3 regions of the Pantoea sp. SGAir0175 genome follow, and region 3 is predicted to be linked to each of the others. Evidence: riboswitches for the same ligand, from Rfam matches in the RefSeq annotation. Region 3 holds a riboswitch; each other region holds the start of a gene.
The links. A riboswitch is a leader RNA that binds a small molecule or an ion and turns the genes downstream of it on or off. The one in region 3 is predicted to bind thiamine pyrophosphate.
Positions count from the first base shown of each region.

Region 1: linked by a shared signal. The riboswitch ahead of thiC (phosphomethylpyrimidine synthase ThiC) and the one ahead of thiM (hydroxyethylthiazole kinase) in region 3 are both predicted to bind thiamine pyrophosphate.
Region 2: linked by a shared signal. The riboswitch ahead of C1N56_RS21555 (LuxE/PaaK family acyltransferase) and the one ahead of thiM (hydroxyethylthiazole kinase) in region 3 are both predicted to bind thiamine pyrophosphate.

Region 1 covers NZ_CP028081.1:3,823,972-3,827,378, reverse strand. The annotation lists gene thiE (thiamine phosphate synthase) at 1-13, opposite strand, end outside; gene thiC (phosphomethylpyrimidine synthase ThiC) at 13-1,935, opposite strand; TPP riboswitch at 2,026-2,126, opposite strand; gene C1N56_RS17885 (Rsd/AlgQ family anti-sigma factor) at 2,279-2,785, opposite strand; gene nudC (NAD(+) diphosphatase) at 2,874-3,407, shown strand, end outside.
Region 2 covers NZ_CP028082.1:494,662-498,068, forward strand. The annotation lists gene C1N56_RS21550 (acyl-CoA reductase) at 1-522, opposite strand, end outside; gene C1N56_RS21555 (LuxE/PaaK family acyltransferase) at 519-1,601, opposite strand; TPP riboswitch at 1,697-1,826, opposite strand; gene ddpX (D-alanyl-D-alanine dipeptidase) at 1,901-2,491, opposite strand; gene C1N56_RS21565 (M24 family metallopeptidase) at 2,506-3,407, opposite strand, start outside.
Region 3 covers NZ_CP028081.1:1,560,356-1,563,762, reverse strand. The annotation lists gene fbaB (class I fructose-bisphosphate aldolase) at 1-95, opposite strand, end outside; gene thiD (bifunctional hydroxymethylpyrimidine kinase/phosphomethylpyrimidine kinase) at 242-1,042, opposite strand; gene thiM (hydroxyethylthiazole kinase) at 1,039-1,824, opposite strand; TPP riboswitch at 1,858-1,954, opposite strand; gene C1N56_RS07120 (hypothetical protein) at 2,300-2,497, shown strand; gene ahpF (alkyl hydroperoxide reductase subunit F) at 2,550-3,407, opposite strand, start outside.

The DNA of each region.
Region 1 (3,407 bases), 1.9 Mb from region 3:
AGGCTTCAGTCATCATTTTTCCTCTTTCAGGGCATCGGCGGCGTGATACAGCTCGCCGCCACGGCTACGGAAGGCATCGGACATTTGCGCCATCCCCAGCGCTATCGGCTGGGCTTCAGTCTGCTGACGGGCGGCAAATTCGCGCACTTCCTGGGTGATTTTCATTGAACAGAATTTGGGGCCGCACATGGAACAGAAGTGGGCCACTTTGCCGGATTCCTGCGGCAGAGTTTCGTCGTGATAGGCCCGCGCGGTATGCGGGTCGAGCGCCAGATTAAACTGATCTTCCCAGCGGAACTCAAAGCGAGCTTTCGACATGGCGTTGTCGCGGATCTGCGCGCCGGGATGGCCTTTAGCCAGATCGGCAGCGTGCGCCGCGATCTTGTAGGTAATCAGCCCCTGCTTAACATCCTCTTTATTCGGCAGGCCAAGGTGCTCTTTCGGCGTGACGTAGCACAGCATCGCGCAGCCAAACCAGCCGATCATGGCGGCGCCAATCCCGGAGGTGAAATGATCGTAGCCCGGCGCGATATCGGTCGTCAGCGGGCCCAGCGTATAAAACGGCGCTTCATGGCAATGTTCCAGCTGCTCGGTCATATTGCGGCGGATCATCTGCATCGGCACGTGACCGGGGCCTTCAATCATGACCTGCACATCATATTGCCAGGCGATTTGCGTCAGCTCGCCTAAGGTACGCAGTTCGGCAAACTGGGCTTCGTCGTTGGCGTCCTGAATCGAGCCGGGACGTAAACCATCACCGAGCGACAGCGCGACATCATAGGCGGCGCAGATTTCACAGATTTCGCGGAAATGCTGGTAGAGGAAGTTTTCCTGATGATGTGACAGGCACCACTTCGCCATGATGGAGCCGCCGCGCGACACGATGCCGGTCAGTCGTTGTGCGGTCATCGGCACATAGCGCAGCAGCACGCCCGCGTGAATGGTGAAGTAATCAACGCCCTGCTCAGCCTGTTCCAGCAGGGTATCGCGGAAAATGTCCCAGTTAAGATCTTCTGCGATGCCGTTGACCTTTTCCAGCGCCTGATAGATTGGCACCGTGCCGATCGGCACCGGACTGTTGCGCAAAATCCACTCGCGCGTTTCATGGATATAGCGGCCGGTCGACAGATCCATCACGGTATCTGCCCCCCAGCGCGTGGCCCATACCAGTTTTTCCACTTCCTCTTCAATCGACGAACTTACCGCCGAGTTGCCGATGTTGGCGTTAACCTTTACCAGAAAATTGCGGCCGATAATCATCGGCTCTGATTCGGGGTGATTGATGTTGGCAGGAATGATGGCGCGGCCGCTGGCCACTTCGGCGCGTACGAATTCGGCGCTGATATTCTCCGGCAGCTGCGCGCCGAAGCCGTGGCCGGCGTGCTGCTGCAACAGCGTTGCACTGCGGATACGCTCACGTCCCATGTTTTCGCGCAGCGCGATAAACTCCATCTCCGGCGTGATGATGCCCTGACGTGCATAATGCAGCTGCGTGACGCGGCGACCCGCTTTGGCACGGCGCGGCAGCGGCAGGTGTTCAAAACGCAGATGATCCAGCCCGTCATCTGCCAGCCGCTGCTGACTGTAGCTTGAGCTGAGTGCGCTGATGGTTTCGCTGTCGTTGCGTTCGGCAATCCAGCCGGCGCGTAATTTTGCCAGACCCTGATGCACATTGATGGTCGCGTGGGGATCGCCATAGGCACCGGCAGTGTCATACACCGGCACCGGTTCATTTTCTGCGTATTGCGGATGATCTTTGCTGCCGCCGGTGTGCGTCGGGCTGAGCTGAATTTCGCGCATCGGGACGCGGATATCCGCGCGGCTGCCGCTGATCCAGATACGTTTGGAGTTAGGGAAGGCGGTTCCCTGGAGCGAATCGATAAATTTTTGCGCCTGCGCGCGTTGTTCACGACGTGAGGTTTTAGCATCAGACATAGCAAGTTTCCTGAAAACAAGGGGAAGCTGCTTGTCCGGAGTCCGGAAGGAGTAACAGAAACGGTGCGGGCGCCTGACTGCACCGTGCTGATCACATCTACTCTTGTTCCCTTCGCAGGTACTAACCTGATCAGGTTCCGCGGATCCCGAATTAACGGTCTCAGCCCCTAAGGGCACTCCGACAAGTTTACGTTTTACGCGATAAGCGACTTTACTGACTGTTGCACGCTGCGCTTATATCGCAAAGTTTGATTGTGGATTGTCGTTTAAAAAGACAATAAAAAAGCCCATTCAGCATAAAAGGGCTTTTCCTGAATAACAAGTCTTTTACAACTGCAGCGGTTCAGGCCGGACGAGCAATGGTGCTGTCATTGGCCACCGGCGGGCGCGCCAGCTGGTTATCCCAGGCGAGCTGAATCAGTTTGTCTTCCAGCGTAAAGCGTGACTCCAGCGCTTCGCCCACTTCTGACAGCGCCTGCTGGAAATCCACGCAGTTGTCGTCATTAATGGCCTGCTGCAGATGGCTGTCATACAGTTGCATCAGACGTTCAGTATTGCCTTCCAGCGCCGGATAGATCTGCGCCGCCGCAATCATCGGGCTGTCGCCGGACATCTCGCTGATGATGCGCTCGTAAACGCTGAAGTGGCCGGTAGAGAGATAGTCCACCAGACGATGGCAAAACGCATCCAGCGCCTGTTCATCCAGCGCGGTCAGCGCTTCTTTGTTCGGCTTCATGCCAATTAACTCGTAATAGGTGACGAGCAGCTGTCGACGGGCGCGCAACCATGAGTCGACTAATTCATTACCGCCACCTACACGCTCGGTCAGGTTATCTAACTGGGTAAGCATACGGGGCTCCAGGTGAGTTATAGTTGTTTATTACACACTTAACATCAGGATTTCAGCGTGCCATTTGACGCTAAGGACAACGATTAAGATGCAACGTGAGATCTCAAGCGTAGACGCTGGCTGGTGGATTGTCAGCTCCGCGCAGAAACTTTGGTTGCCGCAAGGCGAGTTGCCGCATGGCTTATCCGGCGAGTTTGGCCTGACCGGCAGCAGCGGCAGAGTGATTGGCGAGTGGCAGGGCGAAAACGTCTGGCTGGTATGCGAAGCGCGTCCGGACAATATGGCCTCGGTGCGCCAGCTAATTGACGAAGATGTCGGTCTGTTTCAGCTCGCCGGGCGCGGCGTGCAGCTGGCAGAGTTCTACCGTTCGCATCGCTGGTGCGGCTATTGCGGCCATGAAATGCAGCACAGCAAGCGCGAATTTGCCTGCCTGTGCAGCCACTGCCGCGAGCGCTACTATCCGCAAATCGCCCCCTGCATCATTGTGGCGATTCGTCGCGGTGAGGAGATCCTGCTGGCAAACCATGCGCGCCATCGCAACAGCATCTACACCGTGCTGGCCGGTTTTGTCGAAGTCGGCGAAACGCTGGAGCAGGCGGTGGCCCGCGAGGTGATGGAAGAG
Region 2 (3,407 bases), on a different contig from region 3:
CACCAGCAGGCCGGCAATCAGGCTCCACAGCGGCAAACCCGGCACATTGCCGGCCCAGACCTGCAGCAACAGCTGTGGACCAAACGCGCGGGCCAAGCCGCCTTTTGGCCGCGGCTGAAAATCGTCCAGCATCTGCACGTTGCCGAAATCTTCCGCCAGAAAACGCCGCAGCTGCGGTTCACGGAAGGTTTTGAGATAGCCGGTTAAACCGAGCCGCAGCATCCCGGCGTCATAGCCGGTAACCAGCGGCAGCAACCGCTCCGCCTGCTGGCGCAACGGGTGCGAACGGTCAAGCAGGCGCGAGATGGCTTCATCAATCAACGCGGTGATGCGCACTACGCTCAGGGTGTGCAGGTAGCGGCGCGCGTTATCGCGAACGCTGGCCGCCAGCGTGGCAATCTGCGCCTCGGACAGCACCGGCACGCACACTTCCAGCGCGCTGCCCTGCTGGCCAAAGTGCAGGCTGTGCCACGTCACCTCGCTGTGGCGGATGCCCGGCAGATGGCCGGCATACACTTTCATGCCCGCGCCTGCGCGGCAGCGAGAAACGATTCCATCGCCAGCGAGCAGCCTTTGGCATCGGCGCCCGCGACGCGGCCCAGCAGCTGAAACCCGCCGGGCACCATCACGCCGGCATCTTCGGTCAGAATGGCGGAAACAGAATTGAAATGGGCGAGATCGTGATGCACCAGTACGCCTGTCTCCCCTTCCGGCACGTCCGCACCGGTCAGCGGATTGACCACGCGCGTGCGGATCCAGTGCGGTCCGGATTTCACCGGCGGGCAGATTTCATTGCCGGCATCGTAAAACTGGGTGCTGAGTTCAGTCATGCCGTACATATTGATGCAGTGTGAACGCGGCACGCCGAGCGTCTGCTGCAGCGCGCTATAAAACGCTTCCGCCGCCACTTCACGCGACTGGCCCTTAAAACCCCCGGTGTCGAGGATGCGGCTGCCCGGCGGCAGCACGAAACGTCGCTGCTGACGTGCCAGTTCGTCCAGCAGATGGACAAAACTGTAGCTGGCGCCCAGCAGGGCATAAGGCTGGCCGCTGGCCTGCGCCTGCTCCAGCGCGGCGATCAGACGCGCGATTTTCAGGCCCTGCGCATCGACCATCACTTCGCTGTCTGGCGTGCCGCATTCGTGCATCGCCAGCGTCAGATAGTGGGCCAGCGAAGAGTTGGGCAGCGCGCTGCTGGGCGGAAACAGAATTGCCATCGGCAGGCGCGAATGTCCGGCCATAAAACGCTGGCGGAAGTTGATCAGCATCGAGCGATCATAAACCGCCAGCGTCGGGTGATAGCTGCGCCCCCGGCCGGTACCCGTGGTGCCGCTGGTCATAAAGATGTGGGGAATCTCCGCCACCGGACGGCAGCTCAGCGTCAGATCTTTAAACGCGGTGATCGGCACCGCCGGAATCTGCCGCCACTGTTTGACCGTCAGCGGCGTGCGGCCGCGCTGGCGGGCGAAACGGGCGTAAGGGAGATTGTGTTCGAATTGCCACGCGAACAGCTGCAGCGCCAGCTGGTTGAAATCCGCTTCCGTGGTTTCTTCGCGCTGCATAAACGCCAGCAGCGCGGCAATGATTGACGTTTCGGTCATGAAGGTGCCCTCTTTGGACTGCGGCATAACGGCCAGCCAGGGCCTGAGAAATGCGCAGGATTCGCAGAAAGGCGCAAAGAGGGAATGAGGGCGTGCAGTGACCCCGGTTCCACATCCCTACGCCGGTATTAGCCGGATCAGGTTCAGAGGGTCACTACGTTGCCGGCCGTGACAGCCGCGCGGGTAGAATCTCAGCCCTCTAACAGGGCACCCCTTGGAACAAGCTGCATTCTGGGGTCGGAACGGAGGGCGTGTCAAGGCGGGAAGGCGCAGAACCCCCCGCTTCAGCAACGCGATTATTAACGCGCAATATCACTCACAGGAGCGCGATCAGCCCGGCTGACGCAGGCAAAGCGATCGCTGAGCAGCGGATAGTTTTGCGCATCCGGCAGTTCAAAGTGCCACCATTCGGTGGGCATCCCGACAAAACCGCCGCCGAGCATGATGGCGTTCAGCAACAGGCGATGGCGCTGCGCCTGCTGCGGCACGTTGGGATGGAACGGGTGCGACTCAGCAGACATGTCGTCAAACCCGGTCCCCATCTCCAGAATATTGCCCGCCTCATCCACCAGCGTCACATCGATCGCCACGCCACGGCTGTGATTCGAGCCCCGCGCCGGTGGCACCACATAATCCGCGTCCGGACAGGCATCCCACAAGTGCCACTGCGCCTGCTGCGGACGATACGCGTCCAGCACCAGCAGGCGAAATCCCGCCAGCAGGGCGATGTCGCTGCTGCGGCGCAGCGCGGCGGCGGCATCCGGATGCAGCAACGCCTGCGCGTCGCGATAAATAGCATACCCGGCGATGTTATCGGCGGTGGCGTACTTCAGATCAAACATCAGGCCCGGCAAGGTGGCAGCCAAATCGATTAATTCAACGTCCTGCACTGTACATCATCCTGTTAATTGTTAGCCGGCAGCGTAAAGGGCTGGCGCGGCAGCGTGGTGAGTCGCTCTGCGCCCTGTGCCGTGACGCGCACGGTTTCACTGAAGGCGAGGCCCTGCGCTGAAATATACATGTGAAACACCATGTTTTCCTCCAGTAACCACGGCGCCTGAGGATGAAAACAGCAGCTGAAATCGCTCGGACGCGGAGTGCGCGTATACAGACCCAGCGCATAACCGGTGATGTTGCTGTAATCCTCACGCAGCCCGGCGCTGAGCACCGCCTCACGCGCGACGGCATCCACCGTACAGGCCGCAACGCCCGGCTTCATCGCCCGTAGCTGGCGATCCTGAATGGCGATCAGCTGTTGTGCCAGCGCCGCGCGCGCCGCAGAGATTCCACCGACAATCAGTGGACGCATCAGGCGCGCGCTGTAGTGCCGCACTTTTGGGATCAGCTCAACGTGCAGCACATCGCCCGCTTGCAGACGCTGCTCATGGCCGCTGGCATGCAAAAAGCCGCTATCGCCGCTGGCGATGACAATCGGTCCGGTTTCACCGCTGTCAGCACCGAGCCGCAGAAATTGTGCCGCCGCCAGCGCGGCGACATCACGCACACGCCAGCCGCCCTGCACCTGCGCACTCAGCTGGGCCAGCGTGGCATCGGCAATGCTGGCGGCCTGGTGTAAGCTGGCGATTTCAGCCTGAAATTTAACGCTGCGCAACCGGTCGCTGATGCCGCTGACATCACACCAGCGCACCCCGGGCAGATGGCGCGCCAGCTGCTGCCAGCTATGCACCGTCATGCCGTAGGATGCATAATCCGCGCCCAGCCGCGCCCGCTGATAGCCGCGCCGCGTCAGGCTTTGCGCCACTGCCAGCCACGGATCGTCTTCATCACGGTACGCGTCAATCGCCA
Region 3 (3,407 bases):
CCCGGCAAATAAAGGCTGTCCGCTGGAATGGTCATGCAGCGATGTTGAAGAAGCGTATCCGCCTCTTTACCCAATAACTGTACGATGTCCGTCATGTTCGCTCCTGATAAATGGCTGGAAAAGAACCGGCACCTGCCGATTCGCCCCCACAGCCTGGACCGAAACGCGCCAGGCTGGCAAATTGCTGACTCCATTTTTCAGACGGATACGCAGTGAAAAAACGGCAATCTGGCGTTACGCCCTACCACCACTGATGGAAATGATGCACCGGCCCAATGCCGTGGCCGACCTCCAGCGAATCGGCGTGCAGCAGCGCCTGCTGCAGCCAGGCCTTGGCCTCCGCTACGGTGCCCGCCCAGTCCGCATGGCGCGGTCGCAATGCCGCCAGCGCCGCCGACAACGTGCAGCCGGTGCCGTGCGTATGACGGGTGTTAACGCGCGGCGCGGTAAAGCGCTGGCGGCCGGCGCGGGTGATCAGCCAGTCCGGGCTTTCCGCATCGCTGAGATGACCGCCCTTCATCAGCACCGCTTCACAGCCCAGCTCCAGCAGCGCATCGCCCTGCTGCAGCATAGTCGCCTCGTCCTGCGCCATGCGGCAACCCAGCAGCGCCGCGGCTTCCGGCAGATTGGGTGTGATCAGCGATACCTGCGGCAGCAGCCGTTCACGAATGCTGGCTACCGCATCGGGCGACAGCAGCGCATCGCCGCTTTTGGCAATCATCACCGTATCCAGCACCACAAACGGCAGGCTGGCGCGTTTCAGCTTCTCTGCCACCACCTCGACGATCGCCGTCTCCGCCAGCATACCGATTTTCGCGGCGTCAATGCGCACGTCGTTCAGCACCGAGTCGAGCTGCGCCGCAACAAATGCCGGTTCGATGCGATACACCGACTGCACGCCGCGGGTGTTCTGTGCCACCAGCGCGGTAATCACGCTGGTGCCGTACGCGCCGAGCGCGGAAAACGCTTTCAGATCGGCCTGGATACCTGCGCCGCCGCTGGGATCGGTGCCGGCAATAGTCAGGGCATTAATGCGTTTCATGCCGCCACCTCCAGCGTCCACAGCGCATCGAGAAAAGCGGCGACGAAGCTGCCCGGCCCTGCCACGCTGCGCGCGGCCTGGTCTCCCGCCAGTGACATTACGCGGCAGGCCGCTGCCACGTGCTGGATGCGCTCGCCCGGCAGGCTGCTGCACGCCGCGACGACGGCGGATAGCGCACAACCGGTGCCGACCACGCGCGTCATCAGCGGGCTGCCGCCGGGAATTGCCAGCGTCTGGCGGCCATCGGTGACGTAATCGACTTCGCCGGTTACCGCGACGATAGTCTTGCAGCGTTGCGCCAGCTGCTGCGCGGCGTTCAGTGCGGCATCGGCCTGATGCACGCTATCCACGCCGCGTCCGCCCGTGGCCTGGTGGGCTAAGGCGAGAATCTCTGAAGCGTTGCCGCGAATGGCCGCCGGTCGCAGGCTCAGCAGCTGCTGACAGAATTCCGTACGCAGGGTTAGCGCGCCTACCGCCACCGGATCGAGCGTCCACGGTGTGCCGGCCTGGTTAGCGGCCTGTACCGCCGCCAGCATCGCATCACGACGCTCGCGGGTTAAGGTGCCAACGTTAATCAGCAGTGCATCGGCAAAACCGGCAAACTGCGCCGCTTCATCGCCATCAATCACCATCGCGGGCGAAGCCTGCAGTGCCAGCAGCACGTTGGCAGTAAAAGTTTGCACCACGTCGTTAGTCATACAGTGCACCAGCGGTGCCTGCTGCCGCAGCAGTTGCAGAGAGTGCGCGAGTTGCGCCGGGGAAAGAGGGTCAGGCTGTGTCATAAGGCTCCCAACCGGCAATCAGGAAGGCGAATGCGGTCAGGCATCTGACTTCCCTACGCTGGCATTATCCAGATCAGGTATTACGGGTATTTCTCAGCCTTCACAAAGAAGGGCACCCCGAGTCATGCACGTCCGTGTCAGACGTGCCTTCACAGCATAAAGGGTCAGCTTAAAGTTGTAAATCCTGCGGCAGGGGCACTTTTTTTGCCGGACAACGATAAGCAAAAATACGTGCGCCATCAATTTTCATAATTTTTTGATCATCAGGAAAATATAAACAATTCGACGGAGATCAATTTTCCCAAAAGCCCTAAAATTCATCAGGATAGTTAATTTAATCTGCCGGGGCAGTATGCGGGAAATAAACAGAAGAAAGCGCGCAACTTGATTAATATCAAACCGGCCGGCGGCGTAACACGGCCTAATTCCCTTCCGGATTTGAAGACCGCTGTTTCACCTTCACCCGGAATCGCTAATGACTTTATTCAGTTTTCTTCCGCACGCGCATCACTGGCACAATATCACCATTTCCCGTCAAGGCGCCGTTGCACCCGGCGGCCGTTACCGGTACTCCACGTACCTCGAAGCCGAATGCAAACGCTGCGGCGAGCGCATCCATAAAATTTATTATCGCGATATCAGCGATGAACAGGCGCGTCGCTGGCTGGGATAAAAAAAAGCCCCGCAACACAGGTTGCAGGGCGCTTGCGTGGCTATCGCAAAACTTATTCAGCCGGTTTGGTGCGGATCAGGTAATCAAACGCGCTCAGTGACGCTTTGGCCCCTTCCCCGCTGGCAATGATGATCTGCTTGTACGGCACCGTGGTGCAGTCGCCGGCGGCAAATACGCCTTTCAGGCTGGTTTCGCCTTTGGCGTCGATCAGGATCTCGCCCATGCGGTTGCGCTCTACCGCGCCTTCCAGCCAGTTGGTGTTGGGCAGCAGACCGATCTGTACGAAAATACCGCTCAGCGCCAGTTCGTGGCTGGTCTGGTTATTGCGGTCAATGTAGGTCAGACCGGTAACTTTACTGCCGTCGCCTTTCACTTCGGTAGTCTGCGCGTTGAGGATCACATCGACGTTTTTCAGGCTGCGCAGTTTATCCTGCAGCACTTTATCGGCGCGCATTTCGCTGGCGAACTCCAGCAGCGTAACGTGCTCGACAATACCGGCCAGGTCGATGGCCGCTTCAACGCCGGAGTTACCGCCGCCGATCACCGCCGTGCGTTTGCCTTTAAACAGCGGGCCGTCACAGTGCGGGCAGTAGGTTACACCTTTGGTGCGATACTGCTCTTCGCCCGGAACGTCCATGTTGCGCCAGCGTGCGCCGGTAGCAATGATGATGCTGCGTGATTTCAGCACTGCGCCGGAAGCGGTTTCGATGGCGTGCAGACCGCCCTCTTTCGCTGCCGGAATCAGCTTGATGGCGCTCTGGGTGTCGATCACGTCAACGTCATAGTCATCAACGTGCGCACGCAGGGAACCGGCGAGCTTCGCCCCTTCGGTTTTCGGCACGGAGATGTAGTTTTCAATGTCAACGGTGTCCAGCACCTGGCCGCCAAAGCGCTCGCCCATCAGGCCGGT